DNA from 4 places in the Acetobacter ascendens genome. Region 4 is predicted to be linked to each of the others. Evidence: riboswitches for the same ligand, from Rfam matches in the RefSeq annotation. Region 4 holds a riboswitch; each other region holds the start of a gene.
What was found. A riboswitch is a leader RNA that binds a small molecule or an ion and turns the genes downstream of it on or off. The one in region 4 is predicted to bind cobalamin.

Region 1 (5,205 bases), 280 kb from region 4:
CCCTGCACACCACAAGCCAGCAGAATCAAGCCTTTTTCACAGGCACGGGCACACAGTTTGGAACCAAAGCCCTTACGCTGTTCTGCACCTGCATGGCGTTCCAGAATATCAAAGGCAACCATTGCACCCAGCCCACGTGGCATGCTGACAGGCAGCATATCTGTGCGTTTGTGCCAGCCTGCAATGCGGGCTTTCAGGCGTTCGCCCATGCTGTTGGCACGGTCCAGCAGCTTTTCTTCTTCAATAATATCCAACACAGCCAGACCAGCAGCACAGCCCAGCGGGGCGCCAGCATATGTGCCACCCAAACCACCCGGAGGAACCGAATCCATTAGTTCCGCACGGCCGATTACGCCGGAAAGCGGGAAGCCACCTGCCAGAGATTTGGCAATGCACACCAGATCCGGTTCTACGCCAGAATGCTCAATACCAAACAGTTTGCCAGTACGGGCAAAGCCGCTCTGCACTTCATCGGCAATCAGTTTGATGCCGTGTTGGTCGCAAATAGCGCGCAGTTGTTTGAGCAGCGCTGTAGGGGCAACGCGGAAACCACCTTCACCCTGTACGGGCTCAATAATAATGGCAGCCACATTGTTGGGGGAAATATCAGCCGCAAACAGGAAGTTCAGCATCTTCAGGCTGTCTTCGACCGTGATGTCATGATCATCGGGGAAGGGAATATGGTAAACTTCGCCCGGCAGTGTGCCGAAAGGTGCCTTGTAAGGCAGCACCTTACCCGTAAGTGCAGAAGCCAGCAGTGTGCGCCCATGGAAGCCACCGCAAAAAGCAATGACGCCATTACGACCAGTTGCTGCACGCGCAATTTTTACAGCATTTTCTGTGGCTTCCCCACCCGTAGTGAAGAAGATGGTTTTGGCATCGCCAGAAAACGGTGCGCGGGCATTCAGCTTTTCGGCCAGCTCAATATAGGGCTCGTAAGCAGAAACCTGAAAAGCCGTGTGGGTAAAACGGTCTAGCTGTTTTTTAACAGCATCCATTACTTTTGGGTGGCGATGGCCAACGTTCAGAACGGCAATACCGCCTGCAAAATCAACATAGCGCTTGCCTTCCACATCCCAGATTTCGGCATTTTCTGCACGATCTGCAAAAACTGGGGTGGAGGTGGCAACACCGCGTGGCACAGCATTGGTGCGGCGGTTCAGAAGGTCTTTATTCGTGGCCATTAATACGGGCTCCCGGGAACTATGTTGCGGGCAAAGTTGTTTCTGTTTCGTAAAATGTTTCGCACAGGAGGGGGAGGAGATTTTTTGTTGCCTCTGTGGTGATAAAAAGTCACCAGTAATTTAGCGCATACATATTGTTTTGCGGAACCCTTACTTCTTATTGGGGCAGGGTGGGTGTGTTTTGCGTTTCCAGCTCTACCTGTTCCAAAAGCCAGTTTCGGAATGTGATGAGGGATTTTTTCTCCCACGTGGCAGTAGATGCGCGCAGAAGGTAGGCTCCTAAGGCCACTTCTCGCAAAGGGGTTTGCGTAGGTTGCACACGCACCAAATGGCCTGTTTCAAGATCATTCCCCAGCAGGAAAATATTGCCCAGAGCAATCCCTTCTCCGGCGCGCGCAGCAGCCAGTGTAATGTGGGCCTGCCAGAGGCGCGTTGCGGCTGGCAGTTTTGTGCAGGCAACATTTTGCGCATGCAACCACAGTTTCCATTCGGCTTCATCTTCTTCCTGTAACAAGGGTGCACGTAGCAAATCTGCTGTTGTGCGCGGTTGACCACCCAGTTCTGTCAGGCAGATGGGGGCAGCCACCGGAAAAACATCTGGCCTGGCAATAATCATGCTGCGTGTGTTGCGTGGCTCTGCTAACGGAGCATCATCTCGCACATAGCCGATATGCGCATGATTATCTGTTTCCACACCGGTAACATGGAACGCCGTATTGGCATCTACTGGGCGCAACATAATTTCCAGTTGAGGATGCGCGCGCCGAAAAGTGGAAAGCCGTGGCAACAGCCAATGGTAAGCAAAACCATGCGCGCAGGTAATGGTAAGGGGGGGCGTATGGTTGCGAATATCTGCCGTAGCTGTGGCTAGTTCTTCCAATAGCGGAGTGATGCGGGAATAATAAGTGTGGCCTGCTAATGTAAGGGTTCCCGTTTCCTTATCTCGCAAGGGGGTGCCCAGAATATTTTCCAGATCCCGAATGTGGCGGCTGATAGCTGCGTGATCTACGCGCAATTCTGCGGCAGCCCGTCTGATACCGCCCGTGCGCGCAAATGCCGTAAAGGCATTGAGCATGGCAAGAGGTGGAATGCGGTATCGTTGGTCCATAAGTCGCCAGTCTGGGAAAAGTCTGGAGAGACAGGTGGGTTAAAATGGGGCCTCTGGCAAGAGTGATACGCGTATATTCAGGCAAAGATTGAAATATGAGACAAAAATAAGGTAAGGGTTGCGCCGTCTTGCAACGGTCCCGCGCAAGCGGGTTTGAAAGGGAATGCCGGAGGCTCCAGTGTTGGAACCAAGTCGGCAACTGCCCTCGCAACTGTAGGCGGAGAGCATATTACTCCTTGGCCGCATCACAGCGGCAGCCACTGGTGGCAACATCGGGAAGGCTGAGCAATATGCAATGACCCGCAAGTCAGGAGACCTGCCGTTGTTGTCTTGTTTAACCGCCGGGCGAGGGAACCGGAGGTGGATCATGTACTATGTTTACTCATCTGCTTTTAGCAGGTTTTTCCCGTAATCCCTTTGGTTGTTTTGCCTTCATGCTGCGCGGTGAAGTGTAGCAATGCCTTGTTTTACAAATAGAATTTGGAAGAAAGTCCCATATTCTCTGCCCTGTTTGCTTCTGGCCGGAGGGGTATTAGGCAACTTGCCCGCCTTAGCGCATAGTGAAGAGACACAGGCGGAGCAGGACCGTCGCCGTCTGGGCAATTCAGGGCCATTGATTGAGCAGATTGATCCGGCCACGGTGCGGGATTCCCAGCGTGCGGCAGAAGCGGCGGCGGCCGAGAAAAAGGGCGATGACACGCCAGACATGAGTGACCACCTGCTGGGCAACATGTGGGGGGCGCGGGATTGGATGGCCAAACACGGCATCAGCTTTGATATTCAAGAAGTGGATGAACTGTGGGGCAACGCCACAGGGGGCACGGCCTCAGGGGCTGATGGCGCCAGTGGCTCAGGCACCGGCCCAGCCTATGATGGGGTAACCATGCCCACCCTGACAGTGGATCTGGAAAAGCTGATCGGCCTGAAGGGCGGCACATTCAATGTTAGCGCCCTTCAGTTGCGTGGGCGCTCCATCTCGCAGGATCATCTGGCCAACTTCAACCCGGTCAGCGGGTTTGAGGCCGATCGCTCCACCCGTCTGTTTGAGCTGTGGTATCAACAGTCCTTTCTGGACGGCAAGCTGGATGTAAAGATCGGGCAGCAGGATCTGGATACCGAGTTCCTGATCAGTGATTACGGGGCATTGTATCTGAACTCCAACTTTGGTTGGCCCATGGCCCCATCGGTCAACCTGTATGCGGGTGGCCCATCCTGGCCGCTGTCTTCTCCCGCCATTCGTATCCGCTATCGTCCGTCAGACAAGTTCACCTTCATGTTTGCGGCAGCAGATGACAACCCACCGGGGAATCGCAACAACTCCTTTGGTATCCAGAACGGCGGCAACAGCGCAGACCCCACCAATCAGAACACTCATGATGAGGATGGGGCCAACTTCAACATGGGCACCGGTGCGCTACTGATTACCGAACTACAATATGCCCTCAACCCCAACCCGATGACATGTCACATGTCACCAAGGATCCCGGTCTGCCGGGCATCTACAAGCTGGGTGGGTATTACGATACGGCTAAATTCCCTGATTATCGCTACAACAATCAGGGGAAGGCTTTAGGGAGTGCGGCTGATACCACGGGTATTCCACGGTGGGATCGGGGCAACTGGATGGTTTATGGTATTATTGACCAGATGATCTGGCGGCCCTCACTTCAGTCTCCACAGTCTGTTGGCATTTTTGCGCGTGCTACAGGCAATGGTGGGGACCGCAACATGATCAGCTTTGCCATTGATGCGGGCATCAACCTCAAGGCGCCCTTCAAGGGGCGTGACAATGACACGGTTGGTCTGGGCTGGGGCATTGGCCGGGCTTCTTCTGGCCAGCGGCGGTATGATCGCAATTCTGGCGCACCTGTGCAGGGCAATGAAAACCATCTGGAACTCACCTATCAGGCGCAGGTGACCCCTTGGTGGGTCATGCAGCCGGACTTCCAGTATGTCTGGCATCCCTCTGGCGGTGTGACAGACTGGACAGGCAATCGCCTCGTCGGGAATGAAGCCGTCTTCGGACTCCGCTCCAATATCACTTTCTAGGGGTGGGGAGAGCAGCAGGCGTGTTCGGAATACCCTTGCTGTTAGGCTTTGTCATTCTATGATGAGGGCCGACCAAACCATGACGTTCTGTTTCAAGCTCTTTTGTGCCTGCTCCGGTAGGCTCTATTAAAAAGGATATAACATCATGAACACATCTGTTCATACAGCTATGCCAGTTGCCGTCGCGGGCCAGAGCATTCCGGTTCGTGCCATTTTGCCTTGGGCCGTTTTTGGCCTGATTGTTTCTGCACTACTGATCTACTTTGTGGGTGCAGAGCAGGGTGCCACTTCCCTAATTTCCGGGCACGCCGTACATGAGTTTGTGCATGATGGCCGCCACCTGCTTGGTTTCCCCTGCCACTAAGGCACTAAAAGAAAGTTTCACTCATGGTTGGTCGTCTTTTAGCCCGCGGCATGGTCGCGGGCATTCTGGCTGCATTGCTTTCTTTTGTTTTTGCAAAGGTTTTTGGTGAACCGCAGGTGGCTTTGGCCATTGCGTTTGAAGCGGCGCAGGATGCTGCCGCAGGTGCCGCACCAGAACCTGAAATTGTCAGCCGTAGCGTGCAGGCATCGTGGGGACTACTTACTGCTGTGTTAATGTACGGTGCCGCATATGGCGGTATTTTTGCTATTGTTTTTGCGTTTGCTTACCAACGCCTTGCAGCATTAAGCCCACGCAGTATGGCATTATTGCTTTCTGGGGTTGGGTTTTTAACGTTTGTACTGATACCAGACCTAAAATATCCACCAAACCCGCCAGCAGTTGGTCAGGAAGAAACCATTGGCTTACGGACGGAGATGTATTTTGCAATGGTTGGCCTTTCCATTGCAATTTCCATGATTTCTCTATTGGTAGGACGGGCA
Region 2 (5,205 bases), 1.2 Mb from region 4:
CCATACAGATCCACAACTCCATCACGGGATCCTCAATCCCTTGCGTTTCAATACGCAGGCTCTGATAGGGATATTGTGTCCTGATGGTCATGACGTCCCGATAGGCAAAATCCCGACCATCACGGCGTCTCTGGCCGTAAATCAGCGCCTCACTCAAAGGCTGCTTGCCGCCCGTTCGTGCAAACGTTTAACGGGCCTCAACAAAATCATCTCCGTGATCCATTCCCAGAAACCGTGGCTTCATTTTGCCGACAAGTCGGCTATGCAGAACCTGGTGATTCATATCCATCAGGTTTTCATGCATGAAACTGTAATGACAGTTCACCACCTGGCGGAAGCGCCGCGTGCGGTAACGTCTGTCTCTCACCCTTGGAAAGTCAGGGAATGGGGTTTTGTCCGCAAGAGACTGATCCCCCATAAAAACAAAAATGAGCCCATCTTTTTCCCGGCAGGCCCAGGTCCTGAGACGCAGACATTGCGCTTCGGCAGAAACATTGGGCGAAACACATTGTCCGTCTCGGTTATATTTCAAACCATGAGCGATACAGCTTAGAAGATCACCATGGACCTCTCCTTTGGCGAGCAGAACCTGCCGATGGGCGCACAGGCCATCCAGAGCGTAAGGCACACCGCTTTTGGGACGCACGACGACGATATGCCGTCCTGCAAACCGGACATCGATTGCCTTTTCCCGTCCCAATTCACGGGACCAGGCGACAGGATACCAGAAGTCCGGATTGGTTCTGACTCGTCTTAAATCGATCTGTGCCGCGCACACTGAATGGTCTGAAATTTAGTGAAGCTCGTTTTCCATTGCCTCGGCATTTCAACTGGCTCAGCACAAAGCGAAACGAAGCAACACCCCGACATGGAGCATTGTGCCGTCTCTCACAGTTTCTCTGAGCAAGTGTACCCGTTACCAATACCGGACAGAATGGGTCATTGTCCGGTGACTGAATCTCAAGTTTCTAACGGATCAATGCTGTCTGCAGCACAAAAGCGTCATTCGTATATCGGCCACAAATGATGGGGTAAAAAACTCTGGCCTGAAAAGAGCCGTCGCCTGATTCATCAGGAACGACCGAGGCATGAGGCAGACAGGCATATATTCTCTCCTCTCTTCGGTCATCCCGCCCGACGGTTGGTGGCTGAGCAATGGCAGGTCTCCTGGCTCACGGATCATGGCCAACTGGTTCCAACCTTCCCGTCCCCTATGGGAACAGTGGTCCACGTTCAGGGCGAACGAACCAGCGGCATACCGCCTACAGTTGCGGGAGCAGCCTCCGACTTCGCGCCTGGACGGTCGTCTGACCAGTGCGTGACGGAGTTCCCTATTAACCCGCTTGCGCGGGACCATTGAAGCGTTTGCCTCTGTAACATGCCGCCAAACGCATCCAGCGTGCAAGCTGGAACATCATGGATGGGGCAGAAGGCAGATATCAGTTTTTCGCATGTAGAACATCCGTCTGACTCGCCAACACGCCGGAAAACAAGCGCCCCGTTGATAATGTCTCTGGCTTTATCTCCTCCGGGTAAGGCTTTGCTTCCATCAACCCATGAACGATATTTATGTTTTTATGAAATAAAATCATTTTTGTTCACTGTATCATTCGGGCATAAAGCAGACACCGCGCTTACCAGCACACATGATGATGACCACGACCTGAGAGAACTGGAAACGAAATTTGGGGCCATCTTGAATCCCCATAAATCAAATTCTGGTTTTTCGTGGTAAAAGAGATGCAGAGCCATAATGATTAAGGACTTTACATTCAGTATCAATCGACTTCGCTTTGATGAGAACTATCATCCATCCGATAAGACACGCCTCACGACCAATTTCGCCAATCTGGCGAGAGGGGAAAGCCGTCAGGAAAACCTGCGTAATGTCCTGCTGATGATTGACAATCGTTTCAATGATCTGGCCCATTGGGATAACCCCAATAGGGATCGCTATTCCGTCGAGCTTGAAATCATTTCCGTCGACATGGATATCGATTTTTCTGGCAAAAGCGACAGCTTTCCGCTGATCGAAGTTCTGAACACGACGATTGTCGATAAAAAAGCCAACAAGCGCATAGATGGTCTCGCAGGGAACAGTTTTTCCTCGTATGTGCGGGACTATGACTTCAGCGTGTTGCTACCGAAATATAACAAAGATAAGCCAGAATTTAGCGTTCCTGATAATTACGGGAACTTGCATGGAAATCTTTTTAAGAGCGTTGTGAATTCCACGGCGTACAAAAATAATTTCAGGAAGCCCCCTGTCATATGCCTTAGTGTCTCAACCAATCGGATCTATCATCGAACAGAAAATCAGCATCCTGTATTGGGTATTGAATATCAGCAGCGCGAATTTTCCCTGACGGATTACTATTTTGAAAAAATGGGAATGCAGGTTCGCTATTTTATGCCACCCAATAGCATGGCACCATTGGCGTTCTATTTCTCCGGCGATCTGCTGTCTGATTACTCCGCTCTTGAGCTTATCAGCACCATCAGCACGATGGAGTCTTTCCAGAAAGTTTACCGTCCTGAAATTTACAATGCCAATTCTGCTGCTGCCGATTGTTATCAGCCGAGCCTGAAGAATCAGGACTATTCAAATACCCGAATTGTCTACGATCGCGAGGAGCGCAGCCAGCTGGCGACCGCACAGGGGAAATATACGGAAGAGAATTTCATCAAGCCGTATCACGATGTTCTTGAGCAGTGGTCTGCCAGTTACGCCGTTTGATCAATCAGAAACACAAGGCCATCTCTTATGAAAACACTGCTCCCTACCTCAACGGCCGGCAGCCTGCCCAAACCTTCATGGCTTGCCAAACCCGAGACGCTCTGGTCACCCTGGAAATTGCAGGGTGAGGAACTGATCAAGGGTAAACAGGATGCGCTAAGTCTGACCCTGGACGATCAGGATCGTGCCGGAATTGATATCGTCAGCGATGGTGAGCAGACACGTCAGCATTTCGTCACAACGTTTATTGAGCATCTCAGTGGTGTCGACTTCGAAAACCGTCAGATGGTTAAAATTCGCAACCGCTACGATGCAAGTGTGCCGTCAGTCGTAGGCACCGTGACGCGTGAGAAGCCGGTCTTTGTCGAGGATGCGAAGTTTTTACGCACACTGACGAAGAAGCCCATCAAGTGGGCGCTGCCTGGCCCTATGACCATGATCGATACACTTTATGACGGCCACTATAAAAGTCGCGAGAAACTGGCCTGGGACTTCGCCAAAATCCTCAATCAGGAAGCCAAAGAGCTGGAGGCGGTAGGCGTCGATATCATCCAGTTTGATGAACCCGCCTTCAATGTTTTCTTTGATGAGGTGAACGACTGGGGTATCGCAACATTAGAAAAAGCTATTGAAGGACTGAAATGCGAAACCGCAGTCCATATCTGCTACGGCTATGGCATCAAAGCCAATATTGACTGGAAAAATACTCTTGGTCAGGAATGGAGACAATATGAAGAGATCTTTCCCAGACTTCAGAAATCCAATATCGATCTGATTTCACTGGAGTGTCAGAACTCCCGCGTTCCGATGGATCTGATTGAACTCATTCGTGGAAAAAAAGTCATGGTCGGCGCTATTGATGTGGCAACCAATACCATTGAGACGCCCGAGAAGGTCGCTGACATCTTGCGAAAGGCACTTCAGTTTGTCGATGCCGACAAGCTTTATCCCTGCACCAACTGCGGTATGGCTCCTTTGTCGCGTGAAGTGGCCCGAGGCAAACTCAATGCCTTAGGCGCAGGCGTGGAAATTGTTCGCAAAGAACTCTCGGTCTGAGAGACCGCTGGATTGGGATTTCGGTGGTGGAAGAGGCGTAGAGACAACCACGTCGGTGCGCTCTTCCGACAGCCTGCTTTTTAGTGTGTCAGTCATGGCAGTCGGAAAGAGGTGCAACGCCCACTTTTTTCCTGAAGGCTTCAGGCAGGAGATTGAGGCCGTATTTAAATCCAGAACGAAGAAAGCGATAGTTGTCAGTCGAAACTATGGAAACTATCCGAATGGATCGCGCAGAAGCATCACGATAAGAGTTTATAAAAATGAACTGAAATGATACATTTTTATCATTATATGAATTTTGTGCATTTATCGGACGAGACATGGGTATTCTGGAGCGCAGTCATCTGACAATCATTCGGGAAGTCACGCGCGAGGGCTCGTTGACGGCCGCCGGGATGCGGCTGAATCTGACCCAGCCAGCGCTCAGCCATTCTATCCGCAAGATCGAGCAGCAGCTCGACGTAAAGATATGGCGGCGGGAGGGACGGTCACTCGTGCTCACCCAGGCAGGGAAATGGCTGTTATCACTGGCGAACCGTCTGCTTCCGCAGTTTGAACTTGCAGAAAACCGTCTTGAACAATTCGCAAATGGAGAGCGTGGTACACTACGCATCGGCATGGAATGCCACCCCTGCTATCAGTGGCTCCTAAAGGTGGTCGCTCCCTATTTGGATAGATGGCCGAAGGTTGATGTGGATGTACGACAGAAGTTCCAGTTTGGTGGGATCGGCGCGCTGTTCAGTAATGAAGTTGATATTCTGGTCACACCTGATCCGCTTTACAAACCCGGCCTGACGTTCACACCGGTTTTTGATTATGAACTCGTACTGGCTGTTGGTCCCGAACATCCTTTACGTGAAGAAAAGTTCGTGTTGCCGGAGCAGCTTGCAGACGAAACATTGATTACCTATCCCGTTCCGTCAGAACGGCTTGATATTTACACGCAGTTTCTGCAACCAGCCGGGATTGGTCCACGGCAGCAAAAGCAGATCGAGACGACGGACATCATGCTGGTGATGGTGGCCCATGGAAGAGGCGTTGCAGCACTTCCACGCTGGCTGGTGGAAGAGTATGCCTCCCGCTTTGAACTTTACCCTGTAAAACTTGGTAAAAAAGGCATTGCGAAACAGATATTTCTTGGTCACCGCGAAACTGACGATGAGATTCAATATCTGCGGGACTTTATCGAATTCGCCGCTTCACCTCATTCAGATCGTTAAGGATTGTTTCTGACATTCACATTTAGAATGTCTTCGTGCCTCTGCTTCCTAAGAAACAGCAGGTTCGGTGGCTACAGGGATGGGATGCAGGACAAACCCCAGCGATTGTGCGCGTCGGTGTAGATTGGAGACGACACGTTTGCGATGGATTTCATCGTAATGTCCTGCTCCGGGATCGGCATAAACCATGCC
Region 3 (5,205 bases), 910 kb from region 4:
CATCAATTCAGATGATCCTGCGTATTTTGGTGGATATATAAACGATAACTTCCGAGCATTAGTGGCCGCAGGAAAAGTGTCGCGCGAAGACATTATCACTCTGGCCCGAAATAGTTTTCTGGGCTCGTTTCTGAAGGATGAGGATCTCGCAACACAAATTGAGGCACTCAACACTTTTGTTGCAGCACACACTGTAAGCCACTGAAATAAACAAAAAGACAAGCCGGAAAATACCTTTTCGTTCACAACGGTTATCGGCAGGTATTTTCCGGCATAAAAGGCTATTTTATATTCAGTCTCAACTGGCATTGGGTAATCCCCCCATTTTTAGTGGGGTGCTGAATGAGAATTCAGGCAGCTGTTTTTAGTTTCTGGGCGGGGGGTAGCCCGCTGTTCCCCATGTTGGGTCTGTCATGGTTATATGTCCAGAGCCATTGTGTTGCGACCTCCTGCACGTCCTGAATGCTTTCAAACAGATACTGCTCCAGCCATTCCTGCCGGACAGTTCTGTTGTAGCGTTCAATATAGGCGTTCTGCTGCGGATTACCCGGTTGCGTATAGATCAGGGTAATCCCCTGTTTTTCGGCCCATGAAACCAGCGTATGACTGACATATTCAGGGCCATTATCCATTCGGATGGCTTCTGGCCTGCCACGCCACTCCATAACCTGTTCCAGACAGCGGACAACCCGACAGGCTGGCAGGGAAAAATCAACCTCGATCGCCAGTCCTTCACGATTGAAGTCATCCAGAATGTTCAGGAGCCGAAAAGCACGTCCATCCATCAGCCTGTCCGCCATAAAATCCATGGACCAGACCCTGTTGGGAAGGGCCGGAACCGACAGCTTTTCTGGCTTTTCGCGAACCAGACGCTTGCGGGGTTTAATCCGCAGGTTGAGTTCCTGTTCCCGATAGATCCGATAAACCCGCTTATGATTCCAGAGCTGTCCCTGCACATTGCGCAGATACAGGAAACACAGACCAAATCCCCATCTCCTGTGAGCCTGGGTCAGTCCCACCAGAAGAGCGGCAATCCTGTCGTTCTCCGCTGCCAGTCGCGGACGATAGCGAAAGCAGGCCTCGGATATCCCAAAAATCCGACAGGCCAGCGCAATGCTGACCCCATGATGCGCCACAGCTTGTGCGGCCAGTTCCCGGCGCTGGGCTGGCCGCTTCATTTTTTTCCAAGGGCTTCCTTCAGGATATCCGTCTGCATGCTCAAATCCGCATACATGCGCTTCAGCCGACGGTTCTCCTCTTCCAAAGCCTTCATCTGACTGATCATCGAAGCATCCATGCCGCCATATTTCGCGCGCCACCGGTAAAACGTGGCGTTGCTAATCCCATGCTCCCGGCACAGGTCAGGAACCGGGACACCGCCCTCAGCCTGGCGGATCACACCCATGATCTGGGCGTCAGTAAAGCGATCACTCTTCATCAGAATCTCCTCAATTCTTACGCTGAGAAAATTCTCATTCAAAAGCCACTCTTTTTATGGGGGGATTACCATTGCACAAATTTGATATCAGCATTTCATCCTATTCTGTAATTCTGCTTTGCTCTTATCAAAAGATAAGTTACAAACTGCCTCACCAAAAACCACGATGGCCCCGCGCGAGCGGGTTAATAGGGAACACCGTCAGCATCTGGTCTTATCGTTTTTTTCAGATGCCTAGTCGGGGCTGCTCCCGCAACTGTAAGCGGTAGCCGCTGGTTCGTTCACGGATAACGTGAACCACTGTCTCCAAATGGAGATGGGAAGGTAGAGCCAAGCGGTTCTGATCCGCAAGCCAGGAGACCTGCCATCGTTCAGCCACCATACCGTCGGGCGGGATGTACCGAAGGTGGGGGAAGTTACTATGTCCAACTGCCTTACCTCGTATGCTGCAATATCTTCTACAGTCTGGTGCTTTGCCAGTTATCTGTGCAGGATAGTGTAAATAAACCCCTTTTTCCCCTGTCAGTACATCTATTCCAAAAGAGCATCATTTAGTGATGCGGCTTTGGATGACATTTGTCTGCTGATACGTACAGAACGGCAAGCATTATCAATTCTTATTGCCTTACTCTTTCGTTTCCAGCAGGCCTTAATGAATGGCCCAAACAATGCAAAATGGATTCCGCGCAGCCGGTTCAAACACCGTCGATCTCAAACAAACTGATTTAAGACGCGTCAAAAGTAATCCAAACTTCTGGTATCCTCTCGCATGGTCGCGCGAAGTAAAACGCGGAAAGGCCCTCGATGTTGTTTTTGCCGGGCATCATATTGTTATTGTCCGCCCGCTCACTGGGCTACCTTATGCCCTAGATGGACTTTGCCCTCATCGCCAAGTGCTCCTTGGTAAGGGAGACGTGCATAACAACCTCATCACCTGTATGGCGCATGGCATAACATTTAACCGCGAGGGACAATCTGTTGCACCAAACCCCCAGCCCGGAGCAACCTGCCTTAAGCTGAAAACATGGGCATGTCAGGAAAAAGGCGGCCTTCTTTTTGTGTTTATGGGAGACCAAACACTTGCCAACACCGTACCGTTGCCTAACTTTCCGCGGGTAAGCGACAGGCATTACCGGACGCGCCGTTTCGGACAGGTGGTGAATTGCCATTACAGTTTTATGCATGAAAACCTCATGGATATGAATCATCAAGTTTTGCACAGCAAACTTGTGGGCAAGATGAAACCGCGTTTTCTTGGCATGGAGAGTGGAGAAAATTTTGTTGAAGCGCGTTACACCTTTGCCAGAACAGGAGGCAAGCAGCCTATTAGTGAAGCACTGATTTATGGCCAAAGGCGGCGCGATGGCCGTGACTTTGCTTATCGTGATATCATGACCATTCGTACTCAATATCCTTATCAAACTCTCAGGATCGAAACGCAGGGCATTGATGAACCCGTTATGGAGCTATGGATTTCCTACGTTCCGCAAGATAGCGAAGAACTGACCAATCGTGTTTTTGGTTTGCTCTCTATCCGACGATTAAAAGTGCCCCTATTGCTAGATCTGGCATGGCCATTACTTATTGCTTTTACAGAACGTGTCTTTTTCGAAGATCGTGAAATTGTGGAGCTTGAGCAGCGCGCATGGAAAGATCTTGGCGGTGATCATAACGCCGAGGTTTTTCCGGTTATTCTGGCACTAAGGCAACTTTTGCGTGCACGAGGTATCTCGCCTGATACTGGAGGACTGAATCATGATACTCAAAAACGTGCATCTTCATAAAATGATTGCTCAAGGAAATTATTATACCCAACAAGGCTATCATCAATAAAAGCCATTGTACGTGCACCCCGGCCCATCGCCTGTTAGAGCCCTTTTGGAAATTCGCTATGATAGGTTTTCAAGAGGTTTTGAGCGTGATTCAAAGGCAGGATGTGGACGCCAGCACAACGAGGCCGCATGGCCGGAATTACACGCAAGACGAAACGCTATCCGTCTGATCTGACAGATGAGGAATGGGAGCGCATAGCGCCTCTGATGCCCCCTGCGAACCGGCGTGGTCGGAAACGGACAACCGATTTCCGTGAGATCATCAATGCTCTGCGCTATCTCGTGCGCTCAGGCTGCGGTTGGGAGATGCTTCCGGTTCATTTTGGCCCATGGCAAACGGTTTACTGGTGGTTCCGCAGGCTGATGCGCCGTTTCCTGTTCCAGACCATTCATGATGTCTGTCTGATGCTCGATCGTGAAGCGACAGGACGCGAAACCAGTCCATCGGGTGGTGTCATTGATAGCCAGAGTATCAAGGCACCCCACGCAAAGACACGTGGTTATGACGCAGGCAAGAAGATCGTCGGTCGGAAACGTCACATCGCAGTTGATACGGATGGCCGCCTTCTCCTGGTCCAGCTGACAACAGCCGATATTTCGGACAGTGCAGGAGGACAGATGATCCTTGATGCCATTCGTAAACGCTGGCCTTGGGTGAAGCACCTGTTTGCCGATGGAGCCTATGACCGCCTCCAGTTGATGGATAAGGCCACTTTTCTCGACTTCACAGTCGAGATCATCCGGCGGTCAGAGACAGCAAAAGGGTTTGAAATCCTGCCGCGTCGGTGGGTTGTGGAACGGACCTTCGGTTGGATGATCCGCTGGCGTCGCCTTGTGAAGGACTACGAACAGCGGATCGACGTCGCAGAGGCCATGATCCACATCGCCATGGGAAGCCTCATGCTACGCCGAAACGCTCATCCGTGAATTTCCAAAAGGGCTCTTACGGCATCATGGGCCAGAATACGGTTTTCTTCCCGATCAATGGCACCATCTGCAATACGTGCAAAAATGGGACGTAGCTTTTGCGCAAGCGCATCAATCCGTGGAGAAAAATTCTGAGAGGAACGTGCATGATATGTCATTGCGACCTCGTTGCTTACATATAACAACTATTTTTAATGCGCATTTTACGTTTCAACACGCTAACAACCATTATAAATGAGTCAATAAAATAATTACTATTTAATGTAGTTTTATGTTGTGAGAAGTGCTAGATCGAGAATTTTCCCTCTAAAAATCACTTACTGAATTTTTGTATTTATTTGTTTTTAAAAGATATATTTTTAATATAATAACAATTATATATAGTGAATTTAAAAGAGAATCCTTTTTGATCACGTGCGCAAATAAGGTGCCATATAAGTTTCGAACGCCCTCTTTCAGTGAATCGAAATTTAGCTAACCACTTCACATCTTTCTTGAGGAAAAAATCTCTCATTGACATATATATTCACGTCATAAATGTTATATTTCATTACCACCTCATGAAAATGGTGAAATATATATTCCATGTCGATTGATCTACAGACCGTGCACGATGCCATTGATGCAGCTACGCATCTCAAACAGCAGTTTGCCACACGGGCAGCTCATCATGATCGCACTGGGGTTTTTGCACAGGAAAATATTGATGATCTACGTCAGGCAGGTCTGCTGTCTTTACGTATATCCACACCAGAGCGCCCTACTCCCTTCACTCTAGGTGTTGTGCAGGACATCGTTGGACAGATTGCTCAGGGGGATGCCTCTACAGCGCTAGTTATGGTCAATCATTACATGGTGCGTGCCGCCATTGCTCACCATGAGTTCGGATCTGGAGATATGCCCCGTTGGATAGAAGATGAACAGCACGATCAACTGCTGAATATCCTGCTAGCTGAACCTGATCTTGGTTCTGCCTCTCGGGGTGGACTGCCCAGCACAATAGCCACC
Region 4 (5,205 bases):
CCTCGCGGGCAACGGCTCCTTTATGGGCGGACAGATTGTCCAGAATGACGACGTCTCCCGGCGACAGGGTTGGAACGAGCACCTTGCGGGTATAGGCGGCAAACCATTCGCCGGTCATTGGGCCGTCCAGCATCATCGGTGCTGTCATGCCGGAGAGGCGCAGTCCGCCGATGAACGTCGTGGTTTTCCAGTGCCCGTGGGGCACGGACATCCGACAGCGCGTGCCCCGTTGTGACCGCCCCCGCAGGCGAGCCATCTTCGTTGAGACGGCTGTTTCGTCGATGAAGATCAGACGGGTCGGATCAAGGTCAGGCTGGCTGTCAAACCAGGCCTCGCGCTGCTGTGCGACGTCGGGCCGTGTCTGCTCGCTGGCGTGCGCCGTTTTTTTTGATGGTCATGTCGTGACGGTCGAGACAGCGCCAGATCGTGCTCGGCGCAAAGCGGACACCGTGTTCCGCTGCAAGTGTCTCCGCCAGTTCGACAAGGGAAATATCGGCCTTTGTTTCAATCGCGGCCAGCAGGAAGGTTGACCACGCTTCAATCCGGTGAGAACGGCGATCGCCGCCCTGTTTAAGCGCATGGTCACGACCGCTGGCCTGCCACTCAGCAACCCAGCGGATAACGCTCGACGAAGACACACCAAAACGAACCGCCGCCGCACGACGGGTCATGCCAGAGGCAACAGCCGCAATCGTGCGGCGGCGAAGGTCAGCAGACAGGGCTCGGGTCATACGGGCCGGCCTCCATACCGGCACATAGTATGAATCAGATTTCGACCAGTATGGGAATCTTAAAATGAACCTATTAGATCGGATTATGCTCTAGCTTCCTACGGATTTCTTGCATACGTGTTTTGACACAAAACTTGTTGTAACATTGTAACTTCGTAAACTTTTTCTTGAATATTCGTTATAACAGAAAAAAATCCTTGAATCTTTCTATTCGTAATTTAATTTCCATAATTCGTAATAATAAAAACAAACGCGGAAACGAGAAAATGTTTGCAGAAATTACAAAACCTGTTTTTTAAAGAGAAAGTTGCCAGCCACCTTTCGCTTTAATCTCTGTATTTCTTTCCCCTTGCTTCAGAAATACGCCGTTGCTTCATGCTAACCGCAGGCAATGGCCATTCTTGCGCCATGAGGATCGGGCGATGCCCTTAACTGATATCATTTCAAATTCAGAACAAAAAAGATCATGCTATCGGCAGAATTTTTTATCCATTGCCCGTTTACTCTATGCCGGAACAGTTCTTTTCACATTGAATATTGCTCTTAAAGCTTCCACTGCATGCGCCCAGCAGAATGAACCCGCCAAATCTTTTGAGAAACCCGAACTGTCTTCAAAACCTATTATCAACACTGAAACACCGAAAAAACACAAGCGCCCAATAGCAGAAGAACGTCTGGAGGCTTTGTTTGATACAGAAAGTCTTTCCTATCTGCTAAACCACAATAATACAGCGTTACGTAGGCAGGATATCAGCGCTGGCTATTTTGTTGCTGAACAGGCTTTTGGCAATCTGGCCCCCAGCCTTAAACCCTGGCGTGACAGATTAAGTGAACACGGCTTCACCTTTGAATTAACATATAAAGGTGAAGGCATGGCCAATCTTGCTGGCGGCCTTTCAAAAGGTATGGATTACACGCACGAAATTCGTGCCAGCATGTTGTTTGATCTGGGCAAGTTAACCGGTTGGAGTCCACTACAGGGATGGTACCTGCATGGTATTGTTATGAACCGTGAAGGCCGGCAGGTTGGTTGGGATCATGTTGGGGAAAGAAATGTACTTCTTACAGAAGTATGGAGCATCCACGGCCCGGCAGCGGCTCGTCTGGCAGATCTGTATCTGGAAAAATCTTTCCTCAATAACCGCATCAATATCAATGTAGGGCGCATTTCACTTACGCACACATATTCTACTTCTATTTTGCTGTGTACGTTCATGACCATGTGTTCTGCGCCCATGGCCATACGAGAACCGGCTGGTTGGAGCGTTTACCCCAAAACATCATGGGGCGGCACAGTGCGCTTTCGGCCCACGCATGATCTTACCCTGCGCACGGGTATTTATCGCATAGGCCCCAAAGCACGTGATAACACAGGTTGGGCATGGGGCGATGAACCTTATACAGGTATTCAAACCCCTATTGAGTTAACGTGGGAACCATTTTTTGGCACACGCAAGCTTCCCGGCCATTACAAAATTGGCTTTGGGCATGACACGTCACCTTACCCCGATATAGTTGGCACCATTCCCGCCGCTTTTGCTGGATCTGTGCATGTGCACAAGCTCAAACCGCGTGATACATTTTATATAGAGGCAGACCAAATGGTGTATCGCAGCCATGGCGAACATCAAATGGCTGGGGGATACGTGTTAGCCGGGTTCATTCATAACACGCCAAGTAACTCCACATTCTCAAACGAATTTTATGCAGGCGCTTCTCTGTTGGGCATTATCCCTCACCGCCCATTGGATCGTCTGGGCGTGATGTATTCCTATTACCAACTCAGTCCTCGTTTGGCCTATGGGCAGCGGATGCAAGAAGCCGCAGGCGTTCCGCTTGGACCCTACATCAATGGGCCACAAACGCATTCTGCGATTCTGGAGGCATATTACGGTATTCCCGTCACACCAGGCCTGGTTATTACACCTGAATTTGAATACATGATGCGCCCTGGAGAAACCTCGGTTATTCCCAATGCGATTCTGGCGGGGCTTAAAGTTATTGCCGCCCTATAAAGCAAAGCGAGACGCAAAAATATCTCACCTGCCCTGCTTTTCCCATACTGGCACCAAGCCCGCTTATTGCTAGAATATATTCTCAAACAGATGGATGGTGCTGCGCAAGCGGCTTGAAAGGGAATGCCGTGCACGGGTTTCTGCCTCATATTGAAGCAGAATCTCATAGTCGGCAGCTGCTCCCGCAACTGTAAGGGGAAGTTGGGCCTGCTGCCGGTCACGGCTAGCCACTGGCCGGTAACACGGCTGGGAAGGCAAAAGGTCTGACACACCATATCCCCAAGCCAGGAGACCTGCCTCCATCAGGCACATAACACTGGGCGGGATGAACCGGTAGCGGCAGGATAAGGCAGTAAAATGCACAAACATGCCTTTAGCTCATTTCTAACAGCACTGTTTCTTGTATGGAGCAGCCTATCTACTCATGCTCATGCAGAAAGCGCCTCCACACCAACCATAACGGGACAATGGATTACAGAAGACGGCAAAGGCGTGTTCGACGCGGAAATCTCACAGAAGGGTTGTACATCGGGTTAGATTATGAAAAAGTCTGTTTTACACAAAAGAATTTTTCATAAGCAATAAACGAACCCGATGCAGACAGAGTGTAGCGCAGGCGCGTATGAGTTTCCAGCCTCCTGTGGACGGCGTGTTGTGGCCCGTTTTGACGGGGGTCGCATGAGTTCGGATGGGGGCGTCATTCTGGTGAAGCAGGCTGATGACATTCTGGGGCTCAGCCGCCGCTTTGCTGCCTGTTTTCGCGATGAACGGCATCCCGGCTTTGTGGAATACCGGGTTGAAGACCTTGTCCGTCAGCGGATCATGGGCCTGGCACTGGGCTATGAAGACCTTAATGACCATGACGCTTTACGTCATGATCCTGTCATGGGTCTGGTATCGGGACGTCTGTCAGGAAGCCGGGCCAACTGTGCGGCACTGGCAGGAAAATCCACGCTGAACCGGCTAGAGCGCAGTGGGCAGCAGGCAGATCGTTACTGCCGGATCATTGCTGATCATGAGGCCCTGGCTACCCTGTTCGTGACGCTTTTCATGGACCAGCATGAGCGCGCACCCGCCCGGATCGTTCTGGATGTGGATGCCACCGATGACCGTATCCATGGCCATCAGGAAGGCCGGGCCTTTCATGGATATTACGGCCATAACTGCTATCTGCCGTTATACATCTTCTGCGGGGACCATCTCCTCAGCGCTACCCTGCGCACGGCAGACAGGGACCCGGGGAAGGAAGCACTGGCAGACATCCGCCGGATCGTGGAGCAGATCAGGAGCCGCTGGCCCCGGGTGCGTATCCTGGTGCGTGGGGACAGCGGTTTCGCCCGGGACAGTCTGATGACATGGTGCGAAGACAACCACGTTGACTTCCTGTTTGGGCTTGCAGGCAACACCCGCCTGTATGACCGGATTGCCTCTTTGTCCGCTGAGGTTCGTGACGAAGCCGCCACGACAGGCAGAGCTGCGCGCGGTTTCGCCTCCTTTGACTGGATCACAAAGGACAGCTGGACGCGCCGCAGGCGGGTCGTGGCCAAGGCCGAATGGCGCCACGGCAACCGCTATCATCGCTTCATTGTCACCACGCTACCGCAGGGAATGTCCGACCCCCGCCATCTCTACGAACAGATTTACTGCGCACGCGGGGATATGGAAAACCGCATCAAGGAATGCCAGATGGATCTGTTCTCAGACAGGACCTCGTCCCACACCATCCGGGCCAACCAGCTCCGGCTGTGGTTCTCGGCCGCAGCCTATGTCCTGCTGACCGCTCTGCAAAGACTGGCCCTTGGCCAGACCAGCCTGGAGACGGCGACCTGTGGCACCATACGCGCACGACTGCTCAAAATCGCGACACGTGTAACGCTCAGCGTCCGTCGGATTGTCCTGTCCATGCCGGACATGTTCCCCTGTCAGCATGAATTCGCCCTCGCTCATGCACGATTGCGAAGGCTCCGGCAGGCCATCTGAAGAAACAGACAGTGCACAGACCACATAGCTTCCACCAACACTGCCTTCTCAGGCCGTGACACCCTCACTGCGTTCAGAACCCGCCGCCAGAAGCAGAATATCGTCAATATTCCAGATCGGGCTCCTGTGGGATGACTGAATTCTACAAAATGACCCGAAATTGCCTCAAGTGTGAGAAATCCGCGTCGATATTCATACCTGTAGCGATAAGATGTGCGGAAATCTTATAGGGTTAAACCTAACACAAAATGAAGAAGCTTCTGGCCGCAGAAAAACAGAATGTAACCTTCAGATGCTCAAAGGCTTCCACCCAATGGAAGACCGGCATGACCATTGGAAAGGCCACATTTTTGACCCTCAAAGCAAAAATACTTACGATGCCATTATATGGGTAGCGGAAGACGGTGCCCTAAAACTGCATGGTTTTTTAGGTTTGGAACTCTTTGGCAGAACAGATACGTGGCAACCGTTTCATGGCC

Region 1: another riboswitch for cobalamin. It lies ahead of A4S02_RS13195 (carbohydrate porin); the one in region 4 lies ahead of A4S02_RS00585 (DUF2147 domain-containing protein).
Region 2: another riboswitch for cobalamin. It lies ahead of A4S02_RS15105 (Rieske 2Fe-2S domain-containing protein); the one in region 4 lies ahead of A4S02_RS00585 (DUF2147 domain-containing protein).
Region 3: another riboswitch for cobalamin. It lies ahead of A4S02_RS04930 (aromatic ring-hydroxylating oxygenase subunit alpha); the one in region 4 lies ahead of A4S02_RS00585 (DUF2147 domain-containing protein).

What each region holds. Positions count from the first base shown of each region.
Region 1 is NZ_CP015164.1:2,697,848-2,703,052, forward strand. It holds gene gabT (4-aminobutyrate--2-oxoglutarate transaminase) at 1-1,184, opposite strand, end outside; gene A4S02_RS13190 (LysR substrate-binding domain-containing protein) at 1,342-2,292, opposite strand; cobalamin riboswitch at 2,410-2,630, shown strand; partial or broken gene A4S02_RS13195 (carbohydrate porin) at 2,750-4,341, shown strand; gene A4S02_RS13200 (CbtB domain-containing protein) at 4,487-4,705, shown strand; gene A4S02_RS13205 (CbtA family protein) at 4,729-5,205, shown strand, end outside.
Region 2 is NZ_CP015164.1:1,741,755-1,746,959, reverse strand. It holds partial or broken gene A4S02_RS15105 (Rieske 2Fe-2S domain-containing protein) at 1-793, opposite strand, end outside; cobalamin riboswitch at 1,141-1,373, opposite strand; gene A4S02_RS08370 (DUF1852 domain-containing protein) at 1,754-2,737, shown strand; gene A4S02_RS08365 (methionine synthase) at 2,765-3,793, shown strand; gene A4S02_RS08360 (LysR family transcriptional regulator) at 4,114-5,013, shown strand; gene A4S02_RS08355 (IS110 family RNA-guided transposase) at 5,062-5,205, opposite strand, start outside.
Region 3 is NZ_CP015164.1:1,018,642-1,023,846, forward strand. It holds gene A4S02_RS04915 (adenosine deaminase) at 1-205, shown strand, start outside; one part of gene A4S02_RS04920 (IS3 family transposase) at 351-1,177, opposite strand; one part of gene A4S02_RS04920 (IS3 family transposase) at 1,177-1,438, opposite strand; cobalamin riboswitch at 1,589-1,821, shown strand; gene A4S02_RS04930 (aromatic ring-hydroxylating oxygenase subunit alpha) at 2,107-3,222, shown strand; gene A4S02_RS04935 (IS5-like element IS12528 family transposase) at 3,373-4,197, shown strand; partial or broken gene A4S02_RS15505 (acyl-CoA dehydrogenase family protein) at 4,206-4,355, opposite strand; gene A4S02_RS04940 (acyl-CoA dehydrogenase family protein) at 4,783-5,205, shown strand, end outside.
Region 4 is NZ_CP015164.1:113,637-118,841, reverse strand. It holds one part of gene A4S02_RS14670 (IS630 family transposase) at 1-392, opposite strand, end outside; one part of gene A4S02_RS14670 (IS630 family transposase) at 391-731, opposite strand; gene A4S02_RS00590 (carbohydrate porin) at 1,154-2,746, shown strand; cobalamin riboswitch at 2,824-3,061, shown strand; gene A4S02_RS00585 (DUF2147 domain-containing protein) at 3,104-3,283, shown strand; gene A4S02_RS00580 (IS1380 family transposase) at 3,341-4,726, shown strand; partial or broken gene A4S02_RS00575 (DUF2147 domain-containing protein) at 4,914-5,205, shown strand, end outside.